Regions from separate parts of the Bacillus sp. A015 genome, predicted to be linked through region 2. Evidence: riboswitches for the same ligand, from Rfam matches in the RefSeq annotation. Region 2 holds a riboswitch; each other region holds the start of a gene.

Region 1 (11,204 bases), on a different contig from region 2:
GTGTCACGCTTGATCCGAAGACAGAAATCGCCATATTATTTGGGGGGAAAGCGGGACTAGTTGAGCTGCCGCAATGCTTACTGAATCCAGGTGATACGCTGCTTGTCCCAGATCCGGGTTATCCTGATTACTGGTCAGGCGCTGTGCTTGCTGGAGCTCATATGGTCACCATGCCTCTTCTTGAACAAAATGATTTTTTACCTGACTACCATCTATTGCCTGAGGCTGATAAGAAAAAGGCAAAATTGATGTACTTAAATTATCCAAACAATCCGACTGGTGCCACTGCAAGTCGTGCATTTTTTGAAGAAACCGTTACGTTTGCGAAAGATCACAAATTGTGTGTTGTCCATGATTTTGCATATGGCGGCATTGGATTCGATGGAGAAAAGCCGGTCAGCTTCCTGCAAATAGATGGAGCAAAAGAGACGGGTATTGAAATTTACACATTGTCCAAAACATATAATATGGCCGGCTGGAGAGTTGGTTTTGCAGCAGGGAATGCCTCTGTCATTGAAGCCATTGAGCTTTATCAGGATCATCTGTTTGTGTCACTGTTTAAAGCGACTCAAGATGCAGCGGCAGAAGCACTTCTAAGCGATCAAACGTGCGTACAGGTGCAAAATGATCGGTACGAAAAAAGGCGGAACACTTGGATTGCTGCATGCAAAGAGATTGGGTGGGACGTAAGCGCACCAAAGGGATCATTTTTTGCCTGGTTAAAGGTGCCTGAAGGATATACATCTGAAACTTTTTCTGATGTATTATTAGAGAAAGCACATGTTGTCGTTGCACCGGGAAATGGCTTTGGTGCTCACGGTGAAGGCTACGTCCGAGTTGGTCTTTTAACAAGTGAGAAGCGGTTAAAAGAAGCCGCAGAGCGCATCGCTGCCTTGCAGCTATTTGAAAAAAGCCATTGACAACGCAAAAAAATGGTGCGATAATTCAGGCAATATTGAAGAAAATCGAATATTCTTATCAAGAGTAGGCAGAGGGACTAGCCCAATGAAGCCCGGCAACCGACTTCCATGAAGCACGGTGCTAATTCTTGCAGCAGGCGCTGAGAGATAAGATTCGGATGAATGAGACGAAACCTCTTTAAGGCGCTGCCCAAGCACTTAAAGAGGTTTTTTTATTGAACATATAGAGGACGCAATCGAAAGGGGATTCCTAGTGAGTGAATTACTGGCAACATACGTATTAACACATCGAGAGGATGAACAAATTGACCGAAAAGCGGAGCAGATCGCGCTTGGTTTAACAGTTGGATCATGGACGGATTTGCCGCAGCTCAAAAAGGAGCAGCTGAAAAAACATAAAGGCCGAGTAGAGAAAGTGACAGAAAAGGTTGCATCAGCCGAAAATGGCCTGTATCAATCAGAGGTAACAATTGCTTATCCTGAGGCTAACTTTTCAGCTGACTTACCAGCCGTTTTAACGACGATATTTGGAAAGCTTTCACTAGATGGGAAAGTAAAGCTTGTCGATATAGAATTTTCGAAAAGGTTTAAAAGAAAGCTGCCTGGACCGGTATTTGGAATAGAGGGGATACGAAAGAAGTTAAATGTGTTTGATCGGCCGCTTTTGATGAGTATTTTTAAAGGCGTGATCGGCCGTGATATGACGGATTTAAAAGAGCAGCTCCGTTTACAGGCATTAGGCGGTGTTGACTTCATCAAAGATGATGAAATTTTATTTGAAAGTCCATTAGCCCCTTTTGAAGAACGAATCAAAGAAGGAAAAAAGATATTAAAAGAAACATATGAAGAGACAGGGCACCGAACGCTGTATGCCGTCAATTTAACTGGCAGAACCTTTGATCTTAAAGATCGAGCAAGGAAGGCCGCTGAACTCGAGGCAGATGCGCTCCTATTCAACGTCTTTGCCTATGGACTTGATGTCATGCAAAGCTTAGCTGAGGACCCAGACATTCAATTGCCTATTATGGCACATCCAGCAGTGAGCGGCGCGTTTACATCATCTCCTGAATATGGATTCTCACATTCTCTTCTTTTAGGTACATTAAATCGATATGCTGGCGCTGATTTGAGCCTTTTTCCATCTCCTTATGGATCGGTCGCACTTCCGAAAAAAGATGCCCTTGGTATCTATGAAGCTTGCGTGAAAGAGGATACGGTTCAAAAAACGTTCCCTGTCCCATCAGCAGGCATTCACCCTGGTATGGTTCCAGTATTGATCAAAGATTTTGGATTCGATCATGTGATTAACGCAGGTGGAGGAATTCACGGACATCCGCGGGGAGCCATCGGCGGAGGGAAAGCATTTCGATCCATCATTGATGCGGTGATAAATGAAGAGTCCATCCAAGAAAAGGCATCATCTTGCCAAGACTTAAAAGCAGCACTTGATCTTTGGGGAAGGGTAGCAGAATAAATGAAAAAACCAATTGTATGTTGTGATTTTGATGGAACGATTACGAAAAATGATAATATTATTCGCATCATGAAGCAGTTTGCACCAAGTGAATGGACGAAGCTGAAGGATGGTGTCCTGTCAAAAGAGATCACGATTCAAAAAGGCGTCGGACAGATGTTTCAATTACTAACGAGTGATCAGAAGGAAGCCATTCAGTCGTTTATTTTAGAAGATACAGAGATTCGAGATGGATTCGAACAATTTGTTGATGATGTAAAAAAAGCAGACATTCCTTTCTATGTGTTAAGCGGCGGTATGGACTTTTTTGTCTATCCCATACTCGAAGGCATTGTAGATCCAGCCGATATTTATTGCAATCATGCGTCATTTAAAGAAGATCATATTCAGATTGAATGGCCGCATGACTGCGATTCAGAATGTCAAAATGGCTGTGGCTGCTGCAAGCCCTCGATCATTCGAGAGCTGACTCATGAAAATGACTTCATTATCATGATCGGAGATTCAGTGACCGATATTGAGGCAGCAAAACATGCGGATCTCACGTTTGCGCGTGACTATTTGCTGAATGAGTGTAAAGAGCTCGGGCTCGTATATAAGGAGTATGAAACATTTATCGATCTAAAAGCGCAATTTGTTCAAATAAAGGAAGTGAAGGAATGGCTGACGCAAAGAGTAAACGATGGCAGGAGCTAGCAGACGTCAAACGTGAATTGGCACAAAGAGACTGGTTTTACGGAACAAGCGGCAATTTATCTATTAAGGTGTCGGATGATCCAATCACATTTTTGGTGACGGCAAGCGGCAAAGATAAACGAAAAGAAACGGACGAAGATTTTGTTTTAGTGGATGCAGCAGGCCAGCCTGATGATCCAAATCAACCGCTCAGACCATCGGCCGAAACACTGCTTCACACATATGTGTATGAGCGGACGAAAGCAGGCTGCTGTCTCCATGTCCACACAATCGATAATAATGTCATTTCAGAGCTGTATGGGGATAAAGGAGAGGTTCGTTTTAAAGGCAACGAAATCATGAAAGCCCTTGGTTATTGGGAAGAGGATGCAGAAGCCATTCTTCCTATTATTGAAAACCCAGCCCATATTCCGCATCTTGCAGAACAATTTGCAGCGCACCTTGCAGAAGAGACGGAATCAGGTGCTGTGCTCATTCGCAATCATGGCATCACTGTCTGGGGAAAAACAGCATTTGAAGCAAAACGAGTGTTAGAGGCGTATGAATTTTTATTTAGCTATCATTTAAAATTAGCGCTTTATCAAAAGCAGCTTGTTAGATAAAAAGGAGGAAAAACACATGGCGACGATTTTTATTCATAATGAAGAGAACACATTACTTGAAAACGAACAAGAGGTAGCGGCATATTTAGAAAAACAAGGGGTCATTTATGAACATTGGGATATTGAAAAGCTACCAAACCGGTTATCAGAAAAGTATGATTTAACAGATGAGGAAAAAGAAGAAATTTTGACCGTTTTCCAAAAGGAAATACAGAATATATCTGAACGAAGAGGGTACAAAGCGCAGGACGTGATTTCATTATCTGATGCGACACCAAATCTTGATGAGCTGCTCCAAAACTTTAAGCGTGAGCACCATCATACAGATGACGAAGTACGGTTTATTGTGAGTGGGCACGGAATCTTTGCCATTCAAGGCAAGGATGGCGTCTTTTTTGATGTGAGACTGAATCCAGGAGATTTAATTTCTGTGCCTCCGAATATCCGTCACTACTTTACACTGCAAGAGGATCGCCAAGTGGTCGCAGTTCGCATATTTGTCACAACTGAGGGCTGGGTGCCAATTTACGAAGAAGAAACGGTTTAATGAAAGGAGCTGATCCTTCCGCATGAGGCGGAAGATCAGCTTTTTTTTAGGAAAATAGACATAAAATGAGAAAGAAAATGGTTGATTTTGATCTTCTGCATAGGATAAAATTCTGTTTAATCAATGTGTCAGTCCTGTCCAAATTTGAAGTTTACCCCCAGATATGATTGGCTAAGAGGTCTTTAGGCTGTAAAAAATTAAATAAAATAAGCATATTTAATTTAATTTACAAATAAAGTATAATTTTGGTGTCGGATCATTTAGAAAATAGACAGACGAATTCATTGCGGGAGCTGAGATCATGAATATTTATGTAAGGAAAGAACAATTGCTGATGTCCATTGATGAAAAGAGAAAACAAATGGTAGAAGCAGCTCAAGTGGAAGGGTACACAGGTGAGACGACAATTAAATATAGTCAAGAACTGGACAACCTGATGAATGAGTATCAGCATCTTCTTTTTCATGAAAAACAATCTGTTGCATCCCTTCATGATCTTGTGTCCCAAATGAGTCTCCTATCTGTGAACCGGCCCTCTTACTGACATGAAAAAACCGGTCTTGCATAAGCAAAACCGGCTGAACTCTTCAGCTATGCTGAGTGAGCGGAAGGAAGCATGATCATAACGGTTGTTCCTTTATTCACTTCGCTATGAATATCAATTGTCCCGCCATACATCGAAATGATTCGTTTACACACGACAAGCCCAAGACCTGTGCCTTTTTCCTTCGACGTAATAAAGGGGAGGAAAATATGCTTTAGCATCTCTTCTGGTATGCCTTCACCCGTATCCTTCACTTTAATGATGACATGTTCTTTTTCAACCTCAATCACAATCTTCAAATGACCGCCATTTGGCATCGCTTCTAAAGAGTTTTTCGCTACGTTTAATACGACTTGTTTAATGTGATCCTTCGTGCAATACACACCAACATCTTGAATCGTATTGATTTGCAAATCAACCTCGACATTATACAGGTTCGCCTCAGAGAAAACGATCGGCATGATCTCACTCACAATTTCTTTTACAGAATTATTCTGCCATTTTTCTGCAGTTGGTTTTCCTAACACAAGAAACTCACTGACTATTTGGTTAATCCGTTTAATTTCTTCCTCTATGACAGAAAAATAGAGCTGATCTTCTTCTGAATGATACTTCTTTTGCAAAAGCTGTATAAACCCGCTAATCCCTGTTAATGGGTTGCGAATTTCGTGTGCTGTACTTGCCGCGAGTGTTCCAATTAATTCAATCTTTTGCGCCTCATTTTGATGACGCTCCTGCTGGGTTTGACGCCTTAAAATGATATATTGGACAAGTGTGAATAAAATATTTAATAAAATAAAAGCACTGGATAGAGGAACCAGCATAACAGACAGCACTTCACTAGTTGAAGCACGCTGCGGAAAAACCTCTAGCTTCCAGCTGTTTTCATCTAAATATGTAGACACGGCGCTGCCATTATCTGATGCTGGCTGCGGACCACTTGTAAACACAACATGTCCATTTTGATTCAGCATCTTAAAATGAAGATCTGGGTTCAATACATTCATAATATTTCTTAAATAGTCAATTTGAATGGCGGCGACTAAAACATTGGTGACTTCTTCGTTTTCATCCAAAACAGGGACACAAATGGAGAGAATCCGCTGTTTTGTAATTCTACTCACATAGTTATCTGTGATCACGGTCTGCTTGGTCACTTGAATGCGCTTAAAATAATCTCTGAATGAAAGGTTGATTTTTTCCTTTAACGGTGTGGTACTTGCTGTTACATTTCCTTTTTTGTCTAAAAGATACAGGCCTGAAAAACGAGGTTCTTGTTTATAGATTTTCTCTAGGATGTTTTGTACTTTTTTCGCCTCAAGCGGCTGGTCAAATCCCATGGCAAGGGAAGTTAATCTCGCTTCTGTTTCACTAATTAAATAATTCATTTGGTTTTTGTGAATATTTAACATAAGTGTAGCAGTTTGTTTGTTTTTTAAATCGATTTTTTCAGTTTCTTTTTCGTAGATAAAATAACTAATGATTAGGGTTGGAATCATCACCAAAATAAGGTACAGCCTGATCTTCTTCCAAAACCCTTTCAGTATACTCATCATTCATCGCTCCAACGTATTACCTGATAAACTTATTATAGCATTGAACCTATCTTTATTACGATGACTTGTATGATTTTTAAAAAATTAGGTGATTCGTTCTGGTCTCATTTTCATGCTAAAGATGGGTCAACATGTTGACATTTTACTTATTGTTTATTAATGTCACATTAGTGGGTTGCATTTCATAAAGGATGATAAAAAATGGAAAATCATAATGTTGAGAAATCTTTGAAATTATTTATTGTATTATCACGTGCTTATCGCTCAATCAATCATCACATGAACAAACATATTGTCAAGCACGGTCTGAATCCGACTGAATTTGCTGTACTAGAATTGCTGTATCATAAAGGTGATCAGCCGCTTCAGCAAATCGGTGATAAGATTTTACTCGCAAGCGGAAGCATCACGTATGTGGTCGATAAATTGGAGAAAAAAGAACTCCTCAGTCGTAAGGCTTGTGCAGAAGACCGCAGGGTGACATTTGCGCATATTACGGAGCAAGGACGAGCTTTGCTTGATGACATCTTCCCAGATCATGCGAAAGAAATTCATGAGATGATCAGTGTGCTGAGTGAAGAAGAGAAGGATGCCTGCATTGATATGCTCAAACATGTGGGGCTGCGTGCAAAGCATTTATATGATCATAAAGAATAAATAAAAAAGGAAGCCGCGGGCTTCCTTTTCAGCGTGTAGACAAACCCTCGCATTCGGTGTCAGTCCTGCGTGCCGGTGCTCACGAATGTCAAATTCGCTCCGCTCCAGTACTCGTCCTTTCTAGACTGCAAAGGTTTTCTATCACGCTGAAAAGAAGACAAAGGGCTAAAATAAAGTTCATTTTAGCCCTTTGTCAACAATCTGTAAAGGAAGCCGTGGGCTTCCTTTTTTATTTCGCTTTTTTCTCAATCGGTAAAATGAGTACTTCTACACGTCGGTTTTTACTTCTGCCTTCTGCTGTATCATTTGAGGCTATCGGTTTAAATTCACCGTATCCTTTTGTACTAAAGTTTTCTTGGTCTAGATTGCTGTTCTCAAGCAGAATATTTAAAAAGTTAACAGCACGAATGGCGCTTAAATACCAGTTGGATTCAAATTCTGAATTTCTGATCGGTACATTATCTGTATGTCCGCTTATGACAATGTCACGAGCAGGGTTAATAACGAGCAGTTTTGAAATTTCTCTTGCTAACGGGACATCCTGAGGGCGAATAACTGCCCGGCCAGAATCAAAGAAGATACTGTCTTCAATCGTGATGAGCAAACCTTCGTCTGTAAGCTTTGTTTCAAGCTTGGAACCGAGTTTCTTATTGGTAATGAATGAATCCACTTGCTTTTTGACCTTTGTGAGAACTGCTTGGTCTCGGGCCTTTGCTTTGGCTTCTTCATCTTCTTCGGCTGATTTCTTGATTTGGTTGCTGTTTTCAGTTTCTTCCGTGCTTTGCATGCTAGTTTGATCCATGACACCAGTACCGCCAGTAAAGACGACATTAAAAGACTTGGCCATCTGTTCATACTTTGCCGCATCAATCGAACTAGATGCAAAAAGCACAATGAAGAGGGCGAGCAGAAGCGTCAGAAGATCGGCATAAGGGATAAGCCAAGATTCATCTACATGGTCTTCATGATCATGTTTTTTACGTTTCCTAGCCATTTTGTTTTTCTCCTTCTTCAATGACAAGATTTGCACGTTCTTTTGCTGGTAAGTACATGAGAAGTTTTTGTTCAATGACTTTTGGAGATTGACCTTCAAGAACAGAAAGAATACCTTCGATCATAATCAGACGAAGCTTTACTTCTTCCTTTGATTTACGCTTCAGCTTGTTGGCAAATGGATGCCATAACACATAACCGGTAAAAATCCCGAGCAGTGTGGCAACGAAGGCAGCACTGATCGCATGTCCAAGCTTTTCAATATCTCCCATGTTTGCAAGTGCGGCAATGAGTCCGACAACGGCGCCAAGTACACCTAACGTCGGAGCGTATGTACCAGCTTGTGTAAAGATTAATGCGCCTGACTGATGTCTTTCAGACATGGCGTCGACTTCTTCTGTTAAGACATCTCGAATAAATTCAGCACTTTGGCCGTCAACCGCCATGCTTAATCCGTTTTTTAGAAAATCATCATCGACTTCCTCAAGACTTGCTTCTAATGCCAAAAGACCTTCACGACGAGCAATTTGTGCCCAGTTTGAAAATAGAGGGATCATTTCTTGAATCGTTGGAAGCTTGCTGTCTTTGAAAATTTTGCCGAACAATTTTGGTGTTTTCTTAATTTCACTAGATGGGAATGCGATGACAACAGCTGCAATCGTCCCAACAATGATGATCAATATAGCCGCCGGGTTGATAAGAGCGGTTAGACTCACACCTTTCAAAACCATACCGACACTCAGTGCAATAAATGCTAAAATAATACCAATTAACGATGTTTTGTCCATTATCTCACCAAATCCTTTAACTATCTTTTTCTATAGTTAATATCGGTGTGTTCTAGAAGGGTTTTAGTCAGAATATAAAATTAAGACAGTTTCTGTGAAGAAATTTTGACGAAAGCGCTTTCTATTTGCCGTAAAAAAGAAACTCCCTTATAGATGTAGGGAGTTTCTTTTTTCATTTTGTGCTGTTTCATGTATAAGCAGCTCTTTTAATTTTTCTTCATATATGATTTTGATCAGATCGTAGTTCCAATTTATCATGTGATCCATGTGCTCCACCTCTTTTTCTTTTATCATAAAGGAAAAGAGGCGGGGGAGCGTCAGCGTTCAGTTGGAACTTAGCCACCAGCACATGATGGAGCTGCTCCTCCTTCTTAGGATGTACTTATCCTTTTTTCACAACGATTTCGTCATGTTCAACATCGACTGTAAATCCAGAAAGGTGTTCTTCTTCAAGCAAAATCTCCGTCATTTGATCCTCGACGTGCTCTTGAATGGTTCTTCGTAATGGACGCGCACCAAATGCAGGATGATATCCAAGCTCCGCGATTTTTTCTTTCGCTTCGTTTGTGACGTGGACCGTTAAATTTTGCTCTTTTAACTGCTCTGACAGTTCATTGAGCAGAAGATCAACAATTTTCACTAGATCGTCTTTGTCTAATGAGTCAAATTGAATGATGCTGTCAAAACGGTTCAAGAATTCTGGTTTGAAATAGGCGCTGAGTGAATCAATCAGTGATTGTTCCTCAATTGCTTCTTCCTGATCAGGCTGAAAGCCGACTTTGACCGTTTTATCTGTGCTGCCTGCGTTACTTGTCATAATGATGACCGTGTCTTTAAAGCTGACGGTTCTGCCTTGGCTGTCTGTTAACCGGCCATCTTCCATGATTTGAAGGAACATGTGCTGGACATCAGGATGTGCTTTTTCGATTTCATCCAGCAAAATGATGCTATATGGTTTTCTGCGAACCTTTTCAGTAAGCTGACCAGCTTCATCATGTCCAACGTAACCAGGAGGAGAACCGATGATTTTGGACACGGAGTGTTTCTCCATATACTCACTCATATCTAAACGAATGATCGCATCTTTTGAGCCAAATAATTCTTCGGCTAACGTTTTAGACAATTCGGTTTTCCCCACACCTGTTGGCCCAACAAAAAGGAAGGAGCCAGTCGGTCTATGTTTCGATTTTAAGCCAGCTCTGCTTCTTTTGACGGCTTTCGCTACTTTTTCCACGGCATGTTCTTGACCAATCACTCGTGCTTTTAAGCGAACGTCAATTTCTTTCATTTTTGTTTGTTCGTCTGCTTGCAGTTTGCCAACAGGGATGCCTGTTTTTTGTTCCACAATGCCCTGAATATCCTCTGCTGTGACGACATGTTCTTTGTGATCTGTTTTGTTTTGGAGTCTTGCTTCAATCGCTTCTTCTTCATCTCGAAGCTTCGCTGCTTTTTCATATTGTTCTTCTTTTAAAGCAGCTTGTTTTTCAGCGGCGATTTGCGCAAGACGGTTTGTCAGTTCATCTTCACTTGCTACATCAAGAGAGAGGTTCGCTTTTGAACCAGCTTCGTCCATTAAATCAATGGCTTTATCCGGCAATTGACGGTCTTGAATATACCGTGAAGATAATTGAACGCACGCTTTAATGGCTTCATCAGAATAGGTGACACCATGATAGGCTTCATACTTATCTTGAATGCCTTTTAAGATGTCGATCGCTTCATCCTGTGTTGGCTCATCCACGATGACGGGCTGGAAGCGACGTTCAAGTGCGGCGTCTTTTTCAATTTGGCGATACTCTTTTAATGTGGTCGCACCTACTAGCTGCAGCTCGCCTCGTGCAAGGGCTGGTTTTAAGATGTTCCCAGCATCCATTGATCCTTCGGCAGACCCTGCGCCTACAAGAAGATGGATTTCATCTACAAATAAGATGATATTTTTACGACTTTGCAATTCTTTGATTAACTGCTTCATTCGTTCCTCAAATTGACCACGTACCCCTGTGTTCGCCACAAGTGAGGAGACATCTAATAAATAGATTTGTTTGTTCTTTAATTTATTTGGTACATCGCCACTCGCAATTTTTAGTGCAAGTCCTTCGGCGATCGCTGTTTTACCAACGCCTGGTTCACCAATCAGAACAGGATTGTTTTTATTTCTTCTATTTAAAATCTCAATGACTCTTGCGACTTCTTCATCACGGCCAATGACTGGATCAATCAAACCAGCATTTGCGCCATCAGTTAAGTTCCGGCCAAGCTCATCGAGTAAGCCCTTTTGTTTAGGCTGCTCCCCGCTTGGGGCATGTCCTGTTGGCTCGGAGAAGAATGAACTTCCTCCGAACAATTGAGGTCCCATTTTCATTTTTGACTGCTCCATCAAAGAGGTGTAGCAGTCTTCACATAAAACCATTTGGCTGCGGGACGAAT
Region 2 (13,221 bases):
ATTGGACAAACATTTGTCTACTCAATCATTGGCTTAATTATCGCTTTTGCCGTGGCAACGATCATGACACTTGTACTAGGATTCAAAGATGTACCAGTGAAAGATGATACAAAAGCAGACAAACCAGAAGAAAAGAAAGAGACGGCAGCGCTTCAAAATGGAGTGGTACAAAGCCCGCTTGAAGGTCAACTAAAGCCGCTAAATCAAGTGAATGATGCAACATTCTCTAATGAAATTATGGGGAAAGGTGCAGCTATTGTTCCAACTGTTGGACGTGTTGTAGCACCGTTCAACGGCAAGGTTGAAACCATTTTCCAAACAAAACATGCGATTGGATTAAGGAGTGATCAAGGCACAGAGCTTCTTATCCATGTTGGAATTGATACGGTGCAGCTTGGCGGAAAGCATTTCACAAGTCATGTGCAGTCAGGTGATCTTGTTCAAGCAGGAGATGTGCTCGTTGAATTTGATATCGAGGGCATTCAGCAAGAAGGCTATGATGTCACCACACCGATTATCGTTACCAACACAAACGATTTTGCTCGTGTTGATGCGAAAACAGATGGAACGATTATGGAGAAAGAAACATTGCTCACAGTCAGTGTCAAAGAAAATGAGGAGGTCATTCAACATGAACAAGTTAGAAAAAACATTTCCTAAAGGTTTCTTATGGGGCGGCGCTGTTGCTGCCAACCAAATTGAAGGTGCGTATAACAAAGGTGGAAAAGGCTTATCTACAGCTGACGTATCACCACATGGCATTATGCACCCATTCGATGAATCAATGAAAGACCTTAACTTATATCATGATGCAATCGACTTCTACCATCGCTATAAAGAAGATATTGCACTCTTTGCAGAAATGGGGTTCAAGTGCTTCAGACTATCCATTTCTTGGCCGCGTATTTTCCCAAATGGCGACGATGCGGAACCGAATGAAGCAGGCCTCGCTTTTTATGAAAAAGTATTTGATGAACTGCATAAGCACGGAATTGAGCCAGTTGTCACCATCTCTCACTATGAAATGCCGCTCGCACTTGTGAAAAATTACGGCGGATGGAGAAACCGTAAGCTTGTCGATCTTTATGAAACATACGCTAAAACTTTGTTCACTCGCTATAAAGACAAGGTGAAATATTGGATGACCTTTAATGAAATCAACGTCGTGTTGCATGCGCCTTTCACTGGTGGCGGACTTGTATTTGAAGAGGGAGAAGACGAGAAAAGCATTCAATATCAAGCAGCGCATCACCAATTTGTTGCAAGTGCTTTAGCTGTCAAAGCAGGACACGAAATCATTCCAGATGCGAAAATTGGCTGTATGATTGCAGCTATGACCACATATCCGTACAGCTCAAGACCAGAAGATATGTTTGCTGCGATTGATCAAGACCGTAAAACATTGTTCTTCTCAGATGTACAGGCAAGAGGCTATTACCCAGGTTACATGAAACGTTACTTCCTTGAAAATGACATCAACATTGAGTTCCAAGATGGGGACGAAGACATTTTAAGAAACCATACTGTTGACTATATCGGGTTCAGTTACTATATGAGCTTTGTAGCAAGTACAGATCCTGCCATCCTTGATCAGGCTGAAGGTGGGAATCTATTTGCAGGCGTGAAAAACCCATACCTGGAAGCAAGTGATTGGGGCTGGCAAATTGATCCGAAAGGACTTCGTACGACGCTTAATCAGCTGTATGACCGCTACCAAAAACCATTGTTTATCGTAGAAAATGGATTGGGCGCTGTTGATCAAGTAGAAGAAGATGGATCAATTCAAGACGATTACCGAATTGATTACCTCAGAAGCCACTTGCTAGAGGCAAGAGAAGCGATCGCAGACGGAGTAGACCTGATCGGTTATACAAGCTGGGGCCCAATTGACCTTGTCAGCGCATCAACGGCTGAAATGAAAAAACGCTACGGCTTCATTTATGTAGACCGTGATAATGAAGGAAACGGTACATTAGATAGAAAGAAAAAGAAAAGCTTTGATTGGTATAAACAAGTGATTGCTACGAATGGTGAGCATTTGGATTACTAAACAGAGAAAATATTGTTTCGTTTCTTTAAGAACATATGGTGTCTTGAAACGGTGAAAATAATACGAAAACAATTTGAATCAGGCATTATCATTCTTTGGGTCTTCTTTAGGGGCATGATGGTGATAATGCCTTTTTTTATTAAAAAGACAAAATTGAATAAAAAATAAACCACACTTTAAATTGTTGCGTGGTTCAAATAAATCATATACTCTTCGAATATATTTATTTAAGCTTTTGAAGAGGAGTTTTGATCTTCAATTCGATAATACCTAGTAATATTGATTCTTCAAGTATTTCTTTTATATCTTCAAATTTTAGATTATTTTGAGATAAAATATCCTCTATGGATTTGATACCATTGATTTGACTTAAAAAGGTAAACCATTCATAATCATCGCGTGAATCAACAAGGTATTCAATGTTATTATTAATAGTGATATATAATAAGTTATCCTCTTGCAGAGGCATTAAAACATCTATGTTTTCTTTTAGTATTGGAACGTGTAATGTATTAATCGTTAGAGCATCGTCTTGGCTTAAGTGTAACTTGTGTATATTTCTTTTTGGTGGAATGCTAATTTTATTTGTGCTCTTAACTTTTACAGATAAATCACTCGACATTTGTTCTAACATTCCCATATTGATTAACCGTGTTAAGAACTCAATGTTTTCTAAGTCATGATGATTTTCAATGGTTTTTGCAAATTGATAGATGGAATCTATATTAACAAAACTATTTTTATTAAAAGCATAATCAATTATTTCATAATTATTCTTCTTTAGGATATTCAAAATTAAATGTCTAGTAGACTTAACCCCTTTCCCATAAAAAAATGGAACTTTAGGTCTCTTCACTAATGTTTCGGGAATGTCTGTATATTTTAGAAGACCTTCTCTAAGTATGTTTTTATCAAAAAAAAGATCAGCATACTTGTTTTCTTCAACACCAAGTGTTAGTTCAATGAGATTGTGGTCTAAGAAAGGAACCCTATTCTCTATATGGTTACCAGCAGCAATTCTGTCTTCCATCCAGCAGTTATACATCTGAATATCTCTATATTTGGAATAAACATAGTTTAAGTAAGGATTGTTTTTGGTCTTAAAAAAGTTATTTTTTAATAAATTTCCTTGAAATAAATTATCCCATGTATTAATCGGGTCGTTCAGTAAATTCATTTCTTTGTTTTTATCCAAAATCTTTAACGATTGCATGAAAGTGGCCCAGGCTGGATCTCTTTCAGAAAAAAGTTGGCTATATCCACCATTAAATTCATCACTACCTTGACCAGTTAATATAACTTTTATATTTGGATTGGAGTGTTTTGCAAATTTATGAAGATGATATTTATAGAGCTGCTCGGCACTACAATAAGGACTCTCACATAACCATAAAAGAGATTTCCAATCATCGATACTATAGTCCATAGTATACTCATTAAAATCAGCAAAGTGTTCATTAAAATGATAATGCTGTGCGGCTTTTAAAGCATACTCTGCATCCCCGTTAACAATGGTACTTCTACTTACAACAGAAAAGCTGTTGATCTCTGTATGTTTTGCTACAAAATGACCTATTGACACAGAATCAATACCACCACTTAAAAATAAACCTATATCTACATCACTCATTAAACATTTTGTTGAAGAAGAGTCTAAAAGATTTATATATTTCTCTATGATTTTATTTTTCGATAGGTGATGTATAGGAATTTTGGTTATGTTCCAGTATTCTTTTGTATTCACTGTTTTATTTCTGAGGTTTACTTCGATGTAATGTCCACCTGGTATATTTTCAATCCCCGAAAAAAAGCTCCCCACGGGCGTTATGTTATTAGAAACATGCCCAGCTAACCAAGAATCACTTAAAGCTTCCATCCAATCAAATGTGCGTGGACAATTAGGATATTGCAATAAAGCTTTAATTTCTGATGCAAAGATAATACGTTCTCCCGTAAAGTTATAGAACAAAGGTTTAATACCAAACCTATCTTTTATAAGATAAAGCTTCTGTTGAACTTTATCTAGAATAGTGATTGCAAACATTCCATTTAAAAAATTCAAGAAATTTATTCCATAATCTTCATATAAGTATAATGCAATTTCACAGTCTGACCGGCTACGGAAAGCTCGTTTTCTTTTTAGTTTGCTTTTTAGATCATGATGATTGTATATCTCACCATTAACCATGACAATAATAGATTCGTCATGATTAGCGAAGGGCTGATGACCATGAGTAATATCATTTATGGCAAGTCTACAAAATCCGAATGCTTCTCTTCCGTTTATATGATAAAAATCTCCATCTGGGCCTCTGTAATTGATTTCTTCCAACATGTTTTTCATAGAAAGAACTTCATGTGAAGTAACATCATAATGAAATTTAACCAATCCAACTATTCCGCACATTAATGATCATTCCTTATTATTAAGTTGAATTTCTCCATTATTATCTACTATTTTTCGTCTATTTATTTTCGCTTCTATAATTACAATAAGCATTGAGCAGAGAAAGAAAACAGTAGATGTGACACCAATCATCTGATATCCAGATACTGATATTTCTGTATTCGTTGTTGATTGTATGATTGGAGCAAACAAGACACCAGCTACGCTTGCCGTGGTAAATTGAACCATCTGAAATAATCCCATATAGGTTCCTGTTTCAGTTTTTGGTGAAGAAGTTAAGGCTACTTTATTTTGAGCCGGCAGAACCATTACAGCACCAATACCACCTATAATGAACACCAAGACAAAATATACATAATGAAAAGAGTTTTCACCGGGGAGAATGCATCCAATACTATATATTGATAATAAAGTTAGACCAAATATCATCGTTTTATTTAATGACTTATCCACGCGTCTTCCACCCCATGCACCTAGTGAAATCATCACGATAGGGCTTGCAAGTAATACCATGCCTACTATACTGGCTTCATACCCTTGAGACATCCTAAAATAAATCGGGGTAAACGTAGCAATAGCATTTATGGATAAAAAAATAAAAAAACCTCTGAGCGCATTGATCAAAAATGGCCTATTACTCCATAAATCTTGGGGTATGATTTTTGTTTGGACTTTATTGAAAAATTCAACATACAAAAATGAAGCAAAACCTGCAAAACCAAATAAAATCCAAACGTCACTTTCACTAATAAATATTCCTTGAATGGATATAAAGGTTATAAGTAAGCTTAAAGTTCCTACTATAGGTAAATTTCCAAAAATAAATTTAGTTGATTTTTCAATATTAGGAACTAGCATTAACCCTAGAGCAAGTGCTATCAATCCAATTAGCCCTAGTAACAAAAATATCATTTGCCATTTCATACTCTGTATAATCAAACCGCCTAATGATGGACCTAACAGCGCTGATGCGGCCATCACTGAACCTTGTAATCCAAATGCCCAACCAATTCTATCTTCACTAAATATGCTTCTAATAAGCACAGCTTGCACTGGAACAATCATAGCATCAGCTAACCCTTGAAGAGATTGCCCTACCAAGAACATTCCCCAGTTAGATGAAAAAGCACTAAGCAAGCAAGAAATAGTGAATAAGCTTAACCCTATTAAAAACATTTTTTTAACATTTGTCATTTTAGCCATGATGCCAAAAAAGGGCATGAAAACCCCGAAGAAAGACCAAAAAACGATGTTTCTCCACTGCATGACTTCATAATCAATATTATAAAATTGAACTAGCTCAGGATAGGCTATAAATAACATGGTAGTACTCATCGAACTAGCAAATACTCCGAGTGAAATCGCAATAACAATCAATCTGCTTTTTATAGTCATTGTATCAACCTTTTTTCAAATTCTAATTCATCTTTGACATGTATTCCGTAATTTCCTATAGAGGGGATTGTAGGTTTAACCATTCTTGCTTTATCAATTGCACCAATATAGATGTTTTTGAAAGAATATCCCTTTCTTTGATAAAACCTAATTGCATTTAAGTTATCATTACTAGTGATTAAATTAATAGAGTGTATATTTTGTGTTTTTAGATTTTGTTCTAACTCAAAAAGTAATCTACTTCCAACACCATGGTACTTTTCTAGAGCCTCCAAAGTCAGGATTTCTGCTTCTTCTTTGAATATTTTGTAAACTAATATTCCTACTATATAATCTCCACGTTTAGCCAACAAAATGTTTTCATTTAAAACATTATAAGTTGTCCCTTTAGACACCATAGTCGTTCCACCCCAATGTTCATTGAAAAAACATGTTAACCACGAAAAGTCTTTTGAACTTGGCTGAGTTACTGTCAATTCTTTTGAAAGCGAACATTTTTTTGACAGCTGGATATGGGCTATTTCTTTGTCATTCACTTGATCCTCAGAAAAATGGATTGAGATGCCTAGTTTTTCGGCGTTTATTTGAGCAAGTTTTTGTGCATAGTTCGAAAAATCTTCAGGGTCAATACCAAAATAAAAAAAACTCCCAGGTGGATTCTTTTTGTACCACAGTTTGCTACTGATGACATATTCGTTTTGTTTTGTTTCAGTTATGCTGATATCATCATATAATAGTGCTCTTCCTTCAATAAACTCTAAGACAAATTCATCTAATTTGTTTTGAGTAAATAAACGGTTTTTTTCTTGAAAATATCCTATTTCACTTAATTTACTGTGAATCCAATTAATTAAATCATCCTCGTTTAGTTCATTATCTCTCGCTAGTGCCATTAGCATTGCAATGTAATTAACGATTGTTTTGCTTCTCTTAGTTGAAATGTTTTTATAGATGTTTTCTAGAATATCGTCATTAAGTTTATTCATTTTACATATACAACTTCCTTTTCAATTAATTGTTTACTCAATGCTTGCAGGTCTTCGATACAAGTTTGAACATCTGTATCATATTCTTCAGCAATTTCCGTTACTATTGAAATAAACTCTCTTTGCCCGTCAATTCGTTCATAAAAATCAGCAGCGACTTGATTTAGGGACATGCCTGGTTCGATAATGATACCTTTTAAGTACCTTCTTGTAACATTATCAGGATTCTTTATGAGAATTGTATTATTTTCCATTGGAATTCCCTCCATTCTTTTTTTCTATAACAAGGTACCAAGATTGTGGCTTTGGCTCGTTTGTATCCATACTTGTTGGAATATCTCCAATTTCATCAATAACTTCCATAAACTCTTCAACAGAGAACTCTAAAGGATGGAATGAATAATTTGAAATACCTGACCGTGTAAGCATTTCACCTACATGTTTTTCAGTATAGCTTTCTAAGAAGGCTTCCTCCAAAATACTTATATACTTTGAGTCTATTTGTTTTTTTAGGCTATTCAAGGAGAGTAAAGATATAGGGTGAGTATCAATAATGATGATTTTACCTCCCGGTTTTAGCACTCTATAGCACTCTTTTAATCCCTTTACTGGCTCTACCCAATGATGTAGACATGAATAAGAAACTAGTGCATCAATCGACTCATTTGCATACGTTAATGAATGAACATCTTGTATTTCAAAAATCACATTTTTTTTATTAAGACATGTATTTATTTGATTTTGGGCTAGTTCTAACATTGTTTTATTAATGTCAGTAGCATAGATAGTGGCATTTGAATTGTTACATAAATAATGTGTTAAATAACCGGGACCAGTTCCCATATCAACAATGGTCTCTTCAGAACCTGAAAGGGTATGATTTAAAATTTTATTACCTATCAACGGGTATATGTATAGTTGATTTTCTTTGACAAAATCATTATATAAATAACATTCATCATGAGTCAGCAAAGAATGTACACTCCTTTCATAAAGTGTTAGGGTATGAAAAAACAGTTATTAATGTCCACCAGCAACAACTACATTACGAATCTCAACGAGACGAGGAGTTTTATAAACTTTTTTCATGTGATTCACCTCCTTTATTGTCCTTTTCTAAAAGGGTTTTATTGGATTAATGTCCACCAGCAACAACTACATTACGAATCTCAACAAGACGAGGAGTTTTATAAACTTTTTTCATGTGATTCACCTCCTTTATTGTCCTTTTCTAAAAGGGTTTTATAAATTAATGTCCACCAGCAACAACTACATTACGAATCTCAACAAGACGAGGAGTTTTATAAACTTTCTTCATGTAATATCCCTCTTATATATGTCTTAAATTTCAATTTCATACCCTAACGAAAGTCATGATAGCACATTTTTTATATTTTTTTCAATATTTAGACAATGATTTTTTTGACAAATTTTTATGTCTATAAAGTGAAAAGTGATGAGTAAATCGCTGCTACAAATAGAATTAGAGTTTGTGAAAAAGAAATAGGAGAAAATTCAAAAGATGGCTAGAATCATGGGTTATTTTAATCTGGAGAGACGTTTATGGTTTTAGAGAGTTGTATAACCACTGAATTTGTATTCTAAATGGAATAGGATAATCTTTTATGTTTGTGATGATTATGCGTACTAACGAATAATACCTTTAATCTCCATTTGTCCATAGGTCTTTTAAAAGTAATTCTGTCGATCCTTGTATACATATTATTTTTTATTGATATCTCTTGATAATCTATTCTTTTTATCTGAATATTAAGATTATTAGTTGAAATTGGATTTGCTTTTTGTATAATTGTATTTGGAAATATAAGCATAGGAGGTAAATGATGAAAATAACAAATGGAAATATATTAGACGACGTTTTAAACGAGATGAATTCTGATGAGTTTTTAAATGAATATTGGCCAAATTATTTTTTACATAACAAAGGAAGTTTAGAACGATTTTTTTCAGTTCCTGGAATCGAAAGTATATCCAGCTTGGAGAATATTCTAAAGATATATAAAAATCCAGTAATGGTTGTTGGGGATGCAATAATTGAGGAGACAGGGGGGATCCTTAACAAGTTTTTAGTTCCACCTGAAGAGGCAATGAGTTGGTATGAAAAAGGAGCTGCCTTAGAATTTGATTTCACAGATATATTTATACCAGAGCTTCGTGAATCTATTAACAAACTAAAGTCACTGTTAGGTTTGCCTGAGGGAACAATGGCAAAAGCAGTATTGTACGCTGCTAAAGAATCAGCTGGATTTTCAGCACATTTTGATGCGTATTGCAATTTCATTTTTCAACTTAAAGGGAAAAAGAAATGGAAGTTGGCTGAAAATTTTAATACAATAAATCCACTTCAACATTATGAATTAATCGAGGCTCCTCATTTGCCAGATCCATTAAAGTCGTATTGGAATGGTGAATTTCCTGATGAAAATTTATCTAATGGAAGGGAATTGCTTTTAGATACGGGCTCATTTTTATTTCTTCCAAGAGGTTGTTGGCATTCAACTAGTTCTTCTGAAGAAACCATTGCATTAAACTTTACCTTCGGTCAGCCAGCTTGGCTAGATCTAATTTTAATAGAATTAAGGAATCGACTGATTCAAAAAGACGAATGGAGAGAGCTGGTGAATATTGATCTTTTGGATGAAAATGAACGAAAAAAGATAGAAGAAAAATTAAAATCAATGATAAATAATTTGCCAAACGATTTCAGGGGAATTTCAGTAGGGGATATTCTGGCAAGAAAGAAAGATGACTTAGATGTATATCAATCTACACAACTTGTTGTAAGACAACTTATGAGTATAAAAGATGGTTTTTAAGAAGATAACTTATGTTCATTATCTTCTTAACTCAACTATAGAAGTATTACGATTAAACTTAGTATAATGTTGATTGAGATGACAAAAAATAAAGAACCGCCAAAAAGCGGTTCTTTATTTTGACGGTAAGCTTTTTCTGTAGGTTTCCGCCTATTTCCACACTTGATCAGCAATCTCAATCACATGACGCAGCTTTTCCCATTGCTGCTCTTCTGTTAACAGGTTGCCCTCCTCTGTTGAGGCGAAGCCGCATTGTGGACTCAAACAAATTTGGTTAATGTCCACATATTGAGCCGCTTCCTCAATTCGTTTTTTAATCTGTTCAACTGGCTCAAGCTCTCCGTATTTTGAAGTGACAAGGCCTAGTACGATTTGAAGGTTTGAATTCTTCACATATCGAAGGGGTTCAAATCCGCCGGAACGATCATCGTCGAACTCTAAAAAGAGACCATCAAGATCTAATCCGGCAAAAATCGTTTCTGCGGCTGCTTCGTAACCACCTTCAGCTGCCCATGTTGATTTAAAGTTACCACGGCAAATGTGCATCGTGATGACTAAATCCTTTGGACGATCGGCAACGGCTTCATTGATTGTTTTTGCAAACGACTCACGAAGTTCATCTTCCTCGCGGCCAAAGGCTTTGATTTGTTCATGGCCTTTTTCAGAAAAGAACACTGCCCATGCCGTATCATCTAGCTGCAAGTAGCGGCAGCCTGCATCATAAAAAGCACGGATGGCTTTCTTATACGCCTGTGCCACATCATGGTGGAATTCCTCTAAGCTGTCATACACCCCTTCTTCAAGCTTTCCACGGAAAAAGAGCATATTCGGACTTGGAATCGTCATTTTAGCCGTATGATCACCAGCGATGCTGTGAAGGAAGCGGTAATCCTCTAGCATTGGGTGATCTGTAAAATCGATCTTGTCTGTTACCTTGATACCTCTAGCTTTTGTCGTTGTGTTGTGGAATTGAATGCCCTGATCTGCTTCAAATCCTTCGACCCCATCAAGTCCTTCAAGAAAGTCAAAATGCCACCATGCACGTCTGAACTCTCCATCTGTGACAACCTCTAATCCAATCTCCTTTTGCTTCTCCACAATACGTGTGATTTCTGCATTTTCAATTTGTCGGAGCTGCTCTGCTGTCAGTGTACCGTCTGCTTTTTGCTTGCGTGCTTCTTTGATGCGCTCTGAACGGAGTAAACTTCCTACTTGATCTGCGCGAAATGGCGGCTTTGTTGTTCTCTTTCCAATGGTTTGTACTTGTGTCATACTGAATCCCTTCTTTCTACAGGTTGAAAATCAAATAAAAAAGCTCTTCCTTGGATAAGGAAGAGCATCATATACTGTGAGATCTCTGCCTTATCTTCAAACAAGCGTATGCTTGCTTAAGGAATTAGCACCATTCTGTTCCTAGGAACAGCGGTTGCCGGGTTTCACAGGGCCAGTCCCTCCACCACTCTTAATAAGGTTACCTTTTGATTCAATTTTCTTAATAAACACAATTATTCAATCTTTTCGAGAAAAAGTCAATGGTTTTTACAATTTATTTTCCTACATAAACAAATCAGCGACGAGGACACCAGCTAGTCCGACAAGTGAAAGAACAGTGACCATCAATGTCCATGTTTTAAAGGTTTGGGCCATTGACAGGTTAAAGTATTCTTTATAAATCCAGAAACCTGCATCATTCACGTGAGAGAACGTAATACTTCCGGCACCTGTTGCGATCACCATTAATTCCGGGCTGACACCCGTTAATCCAATAAGTGGTGCAGAAATGCCAGCCGCTGTGAGACCTGCGACAGTTGCTGATCCTAAAGACACACGAAGGACAGCAGCAATCAGCCAGGTGAGGAGCAGGGGAGAAAGCAAAAGTAAGAGATTATATCTATAACTATACAAAGAAGCATAAAAGTAATTCTATGCGAACATGAAGAGAAGTGATATTCAAATCAACTACAACACGCAGTATTACTTCACGAAAAAGGGGATTGCTGTTGTCTTTGATCCATATGAAATCGCACCATACTATCAAGGAATTCCTATGATTCAAGTACCTGCAAAGGTGTATAAATAAAAAGAGAAACGGCCACTGGATGTGGTCGTTTATTAATGTGTCTAAAACATGTTCTGACACAAACAAAAAGAACCCCTGATGAGGCTCTTTCTTTGAATTTATACTTGTTTAGGTGCGTTGTTTAGTGGATGGCGGCGTTTGCTGTTGTAGTGGCGGCGCATACGAAAGATTTCAAACTCCGAAAGCTCTGCGCTTTTTCGTTTTTGGGTGCGGTTATCTTTTTTGAAAGAGAAAAGTAAATAGCAGCAAAGTGAAGCGATAATCAATAAAATCATCATATGACATTCCTCCAATTCATCCTATTCTTTCAGTGTAGACAGGGTGAGTGATGTTTATAACTGAAAATAATAAGCAGCAGAATCGGTTTAGTTCTTAAGGTTTAGATGATCCGCTGATTTAGGTCTAAAATACTGGTTGTTTTTAACTATTATATTTCCAATTATTTCACTCGTCAAGAAGAATTTTTTCTGGGGTTGTCTATATTAGTACGATTAAATGTCATAAAAGTTTCAGAATATTGTAAACTTTTATTAAAAAACCGTTCCCGAACAGGAACGGTTGTAAACATGTCTATGCTTTTTCTTCAAATAAACGTGCGATTTCCACGATGACTTCTGTTGCTTTCACCATGTTCTCAACTGAAATAAATTCATCTTTACCGTGGAAGTTTTCTCCGCCAGTAAAGATGTTTGGTGTTGGGAGACCTTTATATGAAAGCTGAGAGCCATCTGTACCGCCGCGTATAGGTTCGATCACAGGTGTCACTGAGCGGTTTTCCATTGCTTCATGGGCAATGTCCACAATATGTTTAACCGGCTCAATTTTTTCTCTCATATTATAATATTGATCCTGAATGCTGAGGGTGATACTGTTTTCGCCGTAGACCGCTTTTAAGTCATTTGCAATCTTTTCAAATAGTGCTTTGCGATTGTTGAACTTCTCTTTATCAAAATCACGGATAATATATTGCAGCTCTGCTTCTTCCACTTCTCCTACAAACTTCGTCAGGTGGAAAAAGCCTTCATATCCTTCTGTATACTCCGGAGATTCATCTGAAGGGAGTTTATTGTGAAAGAGCATCCCGATCTTCGCAGCACTGACCATTTTGTCTTTCGCTGTACCTGGATGGACGTTGTTTCCTTTAATTGATACTTTCGCACCTGCTGCGTTGAAGCTTTCATATTGAAGCTCTCCAAGCGGTCCGCCGTCAATGGTATAAGCATAGGAAGCGCCAAAGGCATCGACATCAAACTTGTGCGGCCCTCTGCCAATCTCTTCATCTGGAGTAAAGGCGACTCGAATCTTTCCGTGCTTGATTTCTGGATGCTGAATGAGGTAATGCATGGCAGTCATAATTTCTGCGATACCTGCTTTGTTATCTGCACCAAGTAAGGTCGTGCCATCAGTGGTGATGAGCGTATGTCCTTGGTACTTTTGCAAATTTGGAAACTGTGCTGGAGATAAAA
Region 3 (7,859 bases), on a different contig from region 2:
TTTGCATCAAGTATCTTCCCCAGAAAAAGTCACTCCCTCCTATTCATTGACAAGGTCAATTTTACCAACACAAAACTTGTCATTAAATAAGAATATAGATACAAAAACAATAGCTAGATAGTTCTAATTACTGTCTAAAGTTTAAACGTTGCTTGTTTTTAATATGTAATACCGAGCTGTCTTTAATCCGAGCTCTTCGCATACCTCTAAATTTAAATGCTATTCAGAAAATAGCCAGACATGCTAGTGCTAAAACAACATCAGATATTTATGGCCATGTCACAAACAAATTAGAATTTAACACTGCAGAACACTTTAATCGTTTTGATCCTAAAAATACTTAAACAACCTAGCGGATAAGAGGACATCCTAATTCGTCCCCATTTGAAAAAACAGAATAAAATATTGTTGTTAGAAAAACAAAAAACCCTTGCTAAGCAAGGGTTTCAACGATGATTCCGACTGGGCTCGAACCAGCGACCTCTACCCTGTCAAGGTAGCGCTCTCCCAGCTGAGCTACGGAATCGGGTTATGTATCAGTTCTGGGCTTTCTGTACTGACAGTCTCTATTATATAACCATATATACAGGGCGTCAATGGTTTTGTTCAAAAAAGGCCAAAAAGCCGGATTCAGGAGCCGGCTTTTTTCCCACTTCATTTATGACTGGTTCACAAGGACGGGCTTTAGTTGATCGAGCGCTTGTTTGAAGTCGCGTTTGAGGTCTTCTCCATTTTCGACCCCGACACTTAATCGCAGCAATCCATCCGTGATGCCTCTTTTTTCTCTTTCTTCTTTTGGCATAGCGGCATGTGACATTTTGGCCGGGTAGGACAGAATGGATTCGACAGCGCCTAGGCTGACGGCGAATACAGGTAATGTGACGCCCTCGACCAATTCTTTTACAGCCGCTTGATTCTCTAGTTCAAATGAGAGAACGGCTCCTGCTCCGCTTGCCTGCTTTCGCTGAATCTCTGCACCTGGATGGTCATCTAAGCCTGGGTAGTATACTTTTTTCACCGCAGGATGTTCTTTTAGAAATGAAGCCAGTTCTATTGCCGTTTGGCTTGCTTTTTCTAATCTGACCTGAAGTGTTTTTAACCCTCTTAGCACGAGCCAGCAATCCTGAACGCCAAGGACCGCACCAAAAGAGTTTTGCAGCGAATATAGTTCCTCTCCCAGCTTTTCGTCTTTGACCACCGCTAAACCAGACAGCACATCACTGTGACCGCTTAAAAATTTCGTTGCACTGTGCAGCACAACATCAACGCCAAGGTCTAGCGGCCTCTGGAGAGCAGGCGTTAAAAACGTATTATCTAAGAAGGTCAGACAGTCATGCTCTTTTGCAAGCTGGACGACGCCTTCAATATCCGTAATCCCCAGTGTAGGATTTGACGGTGTTTCCATATAAATGACCTTCGTATTCGATTGAATGCCTTGTTTGACTTCATTCAAATCCGTCATGTCCACGAAGGTATGCTCAATGCCAAATCTCGAAAGGACTTGCGTGATCATACGGAATGTTCCGCCGTACACATCTCTTGTGACAAGGACGTGATCTCCCTTTGATAAAAGAAGAAAAGCGGTTGAAATGGCTGCCATGCCTGACGCAAAGGCAAGCCCTCTTGTTCCTCCTTCTAACGCTGCAATGGTATCCTCTAATGCTTGACGTGTAGGGGTTCCTGATCTGGAGTAATCATATTGGCCAAATTCATCAAAGCTGCTTTGATGAAACGTGGACGCATGCTGAATCGGCACACTGACTGCACCTGTTGAACGGTCTGTTTTAAACGCATTATGAACAAGTTTTGTTTCGAGTGTCCAATCGTGTGTGGTCATTTGGCATGTACCTCCTCTTTCACTTTTGATAGTGCCTGTTTCAGATCAGCTTTCAGGTCATCCACATGCTCAATCCCAACAGAGAAACGGAGCAGTTTGTTACACACGCCGTTTGCTATGCGAATCTCTTCTGGAATGTCCATGTGCGTTTGCGTGGCAGGATACGTAATGAAGCTTTCGATTCCGCCAAGACTTTCAGCAAAACAAATCGTTTTCAGCTGCTTTAAAAATGGATTGACCCAGTCCTCTTTGGCTACACGAAATGACAGCATTCCTCCCTTGCCTGGGTAAAGAACATCTTGAATTTCAGGCTGCTCCTCTAAAAAATCCGCTAACTCCTTCGCATTTTCCTCATGCTGACGCATTCTAAGGGCCAATGTTTTCATTCCTCTCATTAAAAGCCATGAGTCAAATGGAGATAGGACCGCTCCGATAGCGTTTTGATGCTGGAACATGTCTTCAGATAGCTGCTCTCCTTTTGTGACCACAAGCCCGGCAAGGACGTCGTTGTGTCCGCCTAGATATTTGGTTGCGCTATGAATGACAATGTCCGCTCCTAGCGTAATCGGCTTTTGCAAGACTGGGGTGTAAAAGGTGTTGTCGACAATGACCAAAGCGTCATGCTCTTTTGCAATCTTCGCTATTTTTTGAATATCCGCTTCCTGCATGAGTGGATTTGTCGGCGTTTCAATAAAGACGGCTTTTGTGTTTGGCGTGATTTTAGAGCGTAAACAGTCTTCATCTGAAAAATCATCATAAAGAAAACGCAAGCCGTATTTTTTCCATTCGTTTTCAAACAAACGGTATGTTCCGCCATATAAGTCTGATGAGACAATGAGTTCATCTCCGCTCTCAAATAGAGCCATGATCGTTTGGATCGCTGCCATTCCCGAACTGAAGGCAAAACCGGCCGTCCCTTCTTCGAGTGAAGCAATCGCATCCTCTACAAGCTGTCTTGTTGGGTTTTTCGTTCGAATGTAATCAAACCCTGTTGATTCACCTATGCCTCTATGTCTGTATGCTGTTGAAAGATAAACGGGAGGACTGACTGTGCCAGTCGCCTCTTCGCTACGGTTTCCAATTTGCGCTAATTTCGTTTCCACATGTTCTGTCATTTGACACCATCCTAAGTAAAATCTGATTTCAAAACAGAAAAACCCCTTCTTCATAAGAAGAAGGGGTTTAATCGCTTCCTCTTATCTTCCAAGCAAAAAAGCTGCTTGCTGGATTTAGCACCTTGGTACATCACGTGACGTGATGCATACCGGTTGCTGAGGTTTCAAAGGGCCAGTCCCTCCACCTCTCACGATAAGAATGTGTTGTCTGTCTGTTCTAATTCTTAATACTGTAACGTATTAAAACTCATTTTTCAAGGGGAATTGTAATGATTAATTAAAATTTTCTGTATTTTATAACAGAATGGATGTCAGCCGATTTGATTGCATGTTCGCATATAGGAACAACGCTGTCTTTCATGTTACAATGAATGGAAACGTTTCACTTGTGATGAATTTGGTTAGCTGGAGGAATGGATTATGGTGAAGAAAACAGGAATCATTCAAGAAGAAACCTTACAGTCAAAAGAACTTGGGACGGACATGACCGTTTTAATCTATTTGCCAGTCAATTACTCCCCCCTTTATACATATCATGTCATCATTGCACAAGATGGTCATGATTATTTCCGCTTAGGTAAAATAGGCAGACAGGCGGAAGAATTGATGCAAAATAAAGAAATGGAACGCTCGATTATCATTGGTGTTCCTTACGAAAATGTCACTGAAAGACGAGAAACGTATCATCCAGAAGGCACAAAGTTTGAGGCGTATAAACGTTTTTTGGCAAATGAACTTGTCCCTTATATTGATGAACACTATCCAACGTATCAAATTGGGTCAGGACGTACGTTCATTGGTGATTCACTAGGCGCTACGATTTCACTCATGACAGCCATTGATTATCCTTCTTTATTTGGCGGGCTGATTTTGCAGTCTCCATACGTTGATGAGTCGGTCTTAGAAGCCGTCAAACAGTCAACAGCACTTTCTCATTATGCCATTATCCATCAAATTGGATCGGAAGAAACGGCTGTGAAAACAACAGATGGCCAAGTGCTTGATTTTATCAAACCGAACGCAGACTTAAAGGCCCTTCTTGAACAGTCTGGTGCGGATTATTTATTTGAAACATTCGAAGGGGATCATAAATGGACGTTTTGGCAGCCGCTCATTGCCCCTTCGTTAAAAAGAATGCTCCCATATTCGTTAATCAACTGAATTTTGTTATAATAAACAATAATAAATACTTTCTTAATCAGGAGGGAACATGATGAAATACGGAGTTGTTATATTTCCATCAAAAAAACTGCAAGATATTGCGAACTCTTATCGGAAACGTTATGATCCGAACTATGCACTCATACCGCCTCATTTAACATTAAGAACACCTTTTGAATTAACGGATCTAGAAGCAGCTGAGATCGTTTCAACCTTGCGAGAGTATGCAAAAAATGCTTCTCCCATTACCTTACGCATTAAAAAATTCAGTTCATTCGCTCCTGTAAACAACGTCATTTATATGAAAGTAGAACCGAACGAGGAATTAATGGGTCTAAATGAAAAATTGTACACTGACCCACTTGCTGGCACACCGGAATATGCATTTGTTCCGCATGTAACAGTGGCTCAAAAATTATCAGATGATGAGCATTCAGACGTACTTGGCACATTAAAGCTGAGAAAGATTGATCATGAAGAAACGGTTGACCGCTTCCATCTTTTATATCAATTAGAGAATGGATCTTGGACCGTTTATGAAACATTTATTTTAGGAGAGGGATAAAGACATTTGAAAACAGTCATCGCAAAAGCACAAACACAACGAGAAGATGCATATTACGTTCGAAAAGAAGTGTTCGTAAAAGAACAAGAAGTCCCTTTAGAGATCGAAATTGATGAACTAGAAGACGAAGCCACCCATTTTGTCATTTATAACGATGACAATAAGCCGCAGGCAGCCGCTAGACTGCGTATGATTGAAGGTCCCAAGGCAAAGCTTGAACGGATTTGTGTGTTAAAAGAGGCGCGCTCTTTTGGCCTTGGTCACAAACTGCTAGAGGCGCTAGAAACAGAGGCCACTTCCAAGGGAGCAAAGGAAGCTGTTATGCATGCACAAGTCCAAGCTCTTCCTTTCTACGAAAAGAAAGGCTACAAAGCCGTTTCTGAACCATTTGAAGAAGCGGGTATCACACATGTCAAAATGACAAAAACACTATCTGTTTGATCAAAGAGAAAAGCCAGGACATCATGGATGCGCTGGCTTTTCATTATTTATTATCGTTCGTCAAGGTAAGAAAGCGCAATCATTTATATATAAGCATTGATATGAATGCCCTTGCCTTCCTCCATAAACATATCTCGTACAAAGCGTTCCCGCTTTTTTTGCTGTACTTTCGTTTCTGCTTCTGTCACTAAGTCCTCTTTTTTCTCCAGCTCTCTGTATACCTTGTCATGAAAGGTGCGAGTGACCTCTGTCACTCTCGCATAGTCTTCTTTATCCTGAGGAGCAGGACGATTGATATATTGAAAATACAGATCCGGCTGAATCGGGGCTATATATCCCATCAAGAACGCCTCCTTTGCTTCTCTTCTATTCTACTATTCCCTAATTATGACTGTTTGAAACACGCTTCATTTGATATGATTAGATTTGTTTCTTTTTAAGATTGATTGACTATTGGAGGACTAGCTTTGAAATGCGCACGACGACATGATCGAACGATCTCATTACATACGTATTCGAGAGAACATTATCAATTCCTCCATGATGAGGGAAAAAAAGGGCACTTATCCTGCCCATATTGCGGACAACCCGTCTTTTTCAGATTAAATATACATGAAGAGCCTGCCTTTATTCATAAGCAAACGTCTCAGCAAGAGATGTGCGAAAAAGCAGAAGAACAAGAAGACATGAAAAAAAAGAAAGAACCAGAGGAAAATTATTCCTACAAAGAACTTGGCGGCTTCCGTTTTCCAGCTGGCAAACAGGTCATCTCGCAAACAAAGGAATCGTATGATTGGCAAGAACCAAGGTCGATTCAATTTAGCGAAGCCTTACATTTAGAAGAGAATGAACAAGTACATACCATCGACCTTTTTCCTCAAATCACCTTTAGCGCGCCGCAGCTTCAAGCTGTCACACATAAAGATGGTCCAATGCTTGTTCTGGCTGGTGCCGGAAGCGGGAAAACAAGGGTGCTGACGGCTAGAGCGGCTTATCTGATCTCACACCATCAAATTCCTGCTCACCATATATTACTCGTCACTTTCACTACAAAAGCCAGCAGTGAAATGAAAGAAAGACTGCGCAAGCAATACCAGCTTCATCCATCACAAGCGAACCAAGTCGTGACGGGCACCTTCCACAGTCTTTTTTATAAAATGCTGCTTCACGATGATCCGAACAGATGGAACGGCCAGCACCTGATCAAGTTCGACTGGCAAAAGGAACAGTACCTTCGGAAAGCAATGATGAATGAAGGACTTGATGAGAAAGACTATCCTACCGATCAAGTGTTACAATCGATCGGCTATTGGAAAAATGCCTTTTTACCAGGCGAACTTCCTGAGCTGAAAGATGAAAAGGACAAACAAATCTGGACGATCTATCAATCGTATGAACAGCAGAAACGGGACCATCAGCAATTTGACTTTGATGACATGGCCATTGCCTGCTTACACATGCTGACGGAACAGCCTGAACTGCTCAAACGATATCAAGAACGATTTAAATATATTTTAGTTGATGAATTTCAGGATATTAATCCGGTTCAATATCAGTTGATTCAGCTTTTAGCCGGGGAATCAGAGCAGCTATTTTGTGTAGGTGATGATGATCAAGCCATTTATGCCTTTAGGGGCAGCAACCCTGCTTTCATTCTTGAATTCAAACGGGACTATCCTTCAGCTCAGATCGTCCATTTACATGCGAATTATCGTTCTCACCATACAATTGTCGCAAGTGCAGATGCCATTATTAAAAAGAACCAGCATCGTTACGCGAAGACGTTAAAAGCGGTTCGTGCGGAGAAAATCCCTCCCACTCTCTTTTATCCATATGACGAGGAAGAGGAAGCGACCATGATTGTGGCAGATATTCAGGAAAAAATTAAAAACGGAGCAAAGCCGAATGATTTCTGCGTGCTGTTTAGAACCAATACGGGAGGACGCGCCATTTATGAGCGGCTGCATCAATCGGCGATTCCGTATGAGACAGAAGCTGGCGTGAAAGCCTTTTACAGCAGACGAATGGTTCGAGTGCTGCTCGCCTTTCTTTTTTTAAGTCAGGATGCAGATGATGTTGCTGCAATGAAACAGCTACTGCCGGTCTTCTTTTTAAAGCAGCAGACACTGAACACCCTGAAGGCGCTGACCATCACGGAGGATTGTTCAATGGTAGACGCCCTTGGAAAACTAACAGACATTCAGCCGTTTCAGCGTAAAAAGCTGCAATCGATCGTTCCCCTGTTCCGAACCTTACGAACGTTAAAGCCGTCTGACGCTGTGGCGTTTATTGAACAAAAGATGGGACTTGGTGATTACTTGAAAAAACGTGTGACCGATACGAATGTGCTTGAAAAAGGGGCAGATGATGTACGTGATGTGAAAACAGCTGCAAAACGCTTTGAAACAATTGAAGCCTTTCTCGCACATGCCGAACACATGAAGTCTGCTGAAAAGGAAAAACCAGATGAACCAGGTGTTCAGCTCATGACGATTCACCGCGCAAAAGGACTTGAATACCAAACGGTGTACATCACTTGTGTGGTCGACGGGGCACTGCCTCATGATTTCTCACTTGATGAACTGAGAAACAGTGATGAGGAAGCTATTGAAGAAGAGCGGCGCTTATTATATGTTGCTATGACAAGAGCAAAACAATCTCTCTATCTATCTGTTCCATCATTTAGAAGAGGGAAAACCGCTCATCGTTCTCGCTTTTTGTACCCTCTTCTAAAGAAAAA

The links. A riboswitch is a leader RNA that binds a small molecule or an ion and turns the genes downstream of it on or off. The one in region 2 is predicted to bind S-adenosylmethionine.
Region 1: it holds a riboswitch for S-adenosylmethionine, as region 2 does, so the genes downstream of both, mtnW (2,3-diketo-5-methylthiopentyl-1-phosphate enolase) here and ACSLGF_RS06145 (5-methyltetrahydropteroyltriglutamate--homocysteine S-methyltransferase) in region 2, are expected to answer to the same signal.
Region 3: it holds a riboswitch for S-adenosylmethionine, as region 2 does, so the genes downstream of both, ACSLGF_RS18535 (methionine biosynthesis PLP-dependent protein) here and ACSLGF_RS06145 (5-methyltetrahydropteroyltriglutamate--homocysteine S-methyltransferase) in region 2, are expected to answer to the same signal.

The regions. Positions count from the first base shown of each region.
Region 1 covers NZ_JBSPZB010000007.1:89,863-101,066, forward strand. The annotation lists gene ACSLGF_RS08465 (aminotransferase class I/II-fold pyridoxal phosphate-dependent enzyme) at 1-920, shown strand, start outside; SAM riboswitch class I at 973-1,074, shown strand; gene mtnW (2,3-diketo-5-methylthiopentyl-1-phosphate enolase) at 1,174-2,394, shown strand; gene ACSLGF_RS08475 (2-hydroxy-3-keto-5-methylthiopentenyl-1-phosphate phosphatase) at 2,395-3,090, shown strand; gene ACSLGF_RS08480 (methylthioribulose 1-phosphate dehydratase) at 3,054-3,692, shown strand; gene ACSLGF_RS08485 (1,2-dihydroxy-3-keto-5-methylthiopentene dioxygenase) at 3,709-4,239, shown strand; gene ACSLGF_RS08490 (aspartyl-phosphate phosphatase Spo0E family protein) at 4,541-4,783, shown strand; gene ACSLGF_RS08495 (ATP-binding protein) at 4,831-6,336, opposite strand; gene ACSLGF_RS08500 (MarR family winged helix-turn-helix transcriptional regulator) at 6,541-6,996, shown strand; gene motB (flagellar motor protein MotB) at 7,226-7,990, opposite strand; gene motA (flagellar motor stator protein MotA) at 7,983-8,777, opposite strand; gene ACSLGF_RS08515 (AAA family ATPase) at 9,160-11,204, opposite strand, start outside.
Region 2 covers NZ_JBSPZB010000005.1:73,007-86,227, forward strand. The annotation lists gene ACSLGF_RS06105 (beta-glucoside-specific PTS transporter subunit IIABC) at 1-660, shown strand, start outside; gene ACSLGF_RS06110 (glycoside hydrolase family 1 protein) at 632-2,050, shown strand; gene asnB (asparagine synthase (glutamine-hydrolyzing)) at 2,274-4,457, opposite strand; gene ACSLGF_RS06120 (MFS transporter) at 4,464-5,852, opposite strand; gene ACSLGF_RS06125 (GNAT family N-acetyltransferase) at 5,849-6,838, opposite strand; gene ACSLGF_RS06130 (PqqD family protein) at 6,835-7,092, opposite strand; gene ACSLGF_RS06135 (class I SAM-dependent methyltransferase) at 7,082-7,810, opposite strand; gene ACSLGF_RS06140 (JmjC domain-containing protein) at 8,683-9,675, shown strand; gene ACSLGF_RS06145 (5-methyltetrahydropteroyltriglutamate--homocysteine S-methyltransferase) at 9,826-10,947, opposite strand; SAM riboswitch class I at 11,035-11,147, opposite strand; partial or broken gene ACSLGF_RS06150 (GntT/GntP/DsdX family permease) at 11,230-11,547, opposite strand; gene ACSLGF_RS06155 (RsiV family protein) at 11,609-11,755, shown strand; gene ACSLGF_RS06160 (hypothetical protein) at 11,854-12,033, opposite strand; gene pepT (peptidase T) at 12,326-13,221, opposite strand, start outside.
Region 3 covers NZ_JBSPZB010000040.1:95-7,953, forward strand. The annotation lists tRNA gene ACSLGF_RS18525 (tRNA-Val) at 454-526, opposite strand; gene metC (cystathionine beta-lyase) at 659-1,837, opposite strand; gene ACSLGF_RS18535 (methionine biosynthesis PLP-dependent protein) at 1,834-2,952, opposite strand; SAM riboswitch class I at 3,031-3,152, opposite strand; gene ACSLGF_RS18540 (esterase family protein) at 3,373-4,113, shown strand; gene ACSLGF_RS18545 (YjcG family protein) at 4,166-4,678, shown strand; gene ACSLGF_RS18550 (GNAT family N-acetyltransferase) at 4,685-5,119, shown strand; gene ACSLGF_RS18555 (hypothetical protein) at 5,203-5,460, opposite strand; gene ACSLGF_RS18560 (UvrD-helicase domain-containing protein) at 5,587-7,859, shown strand, end outside.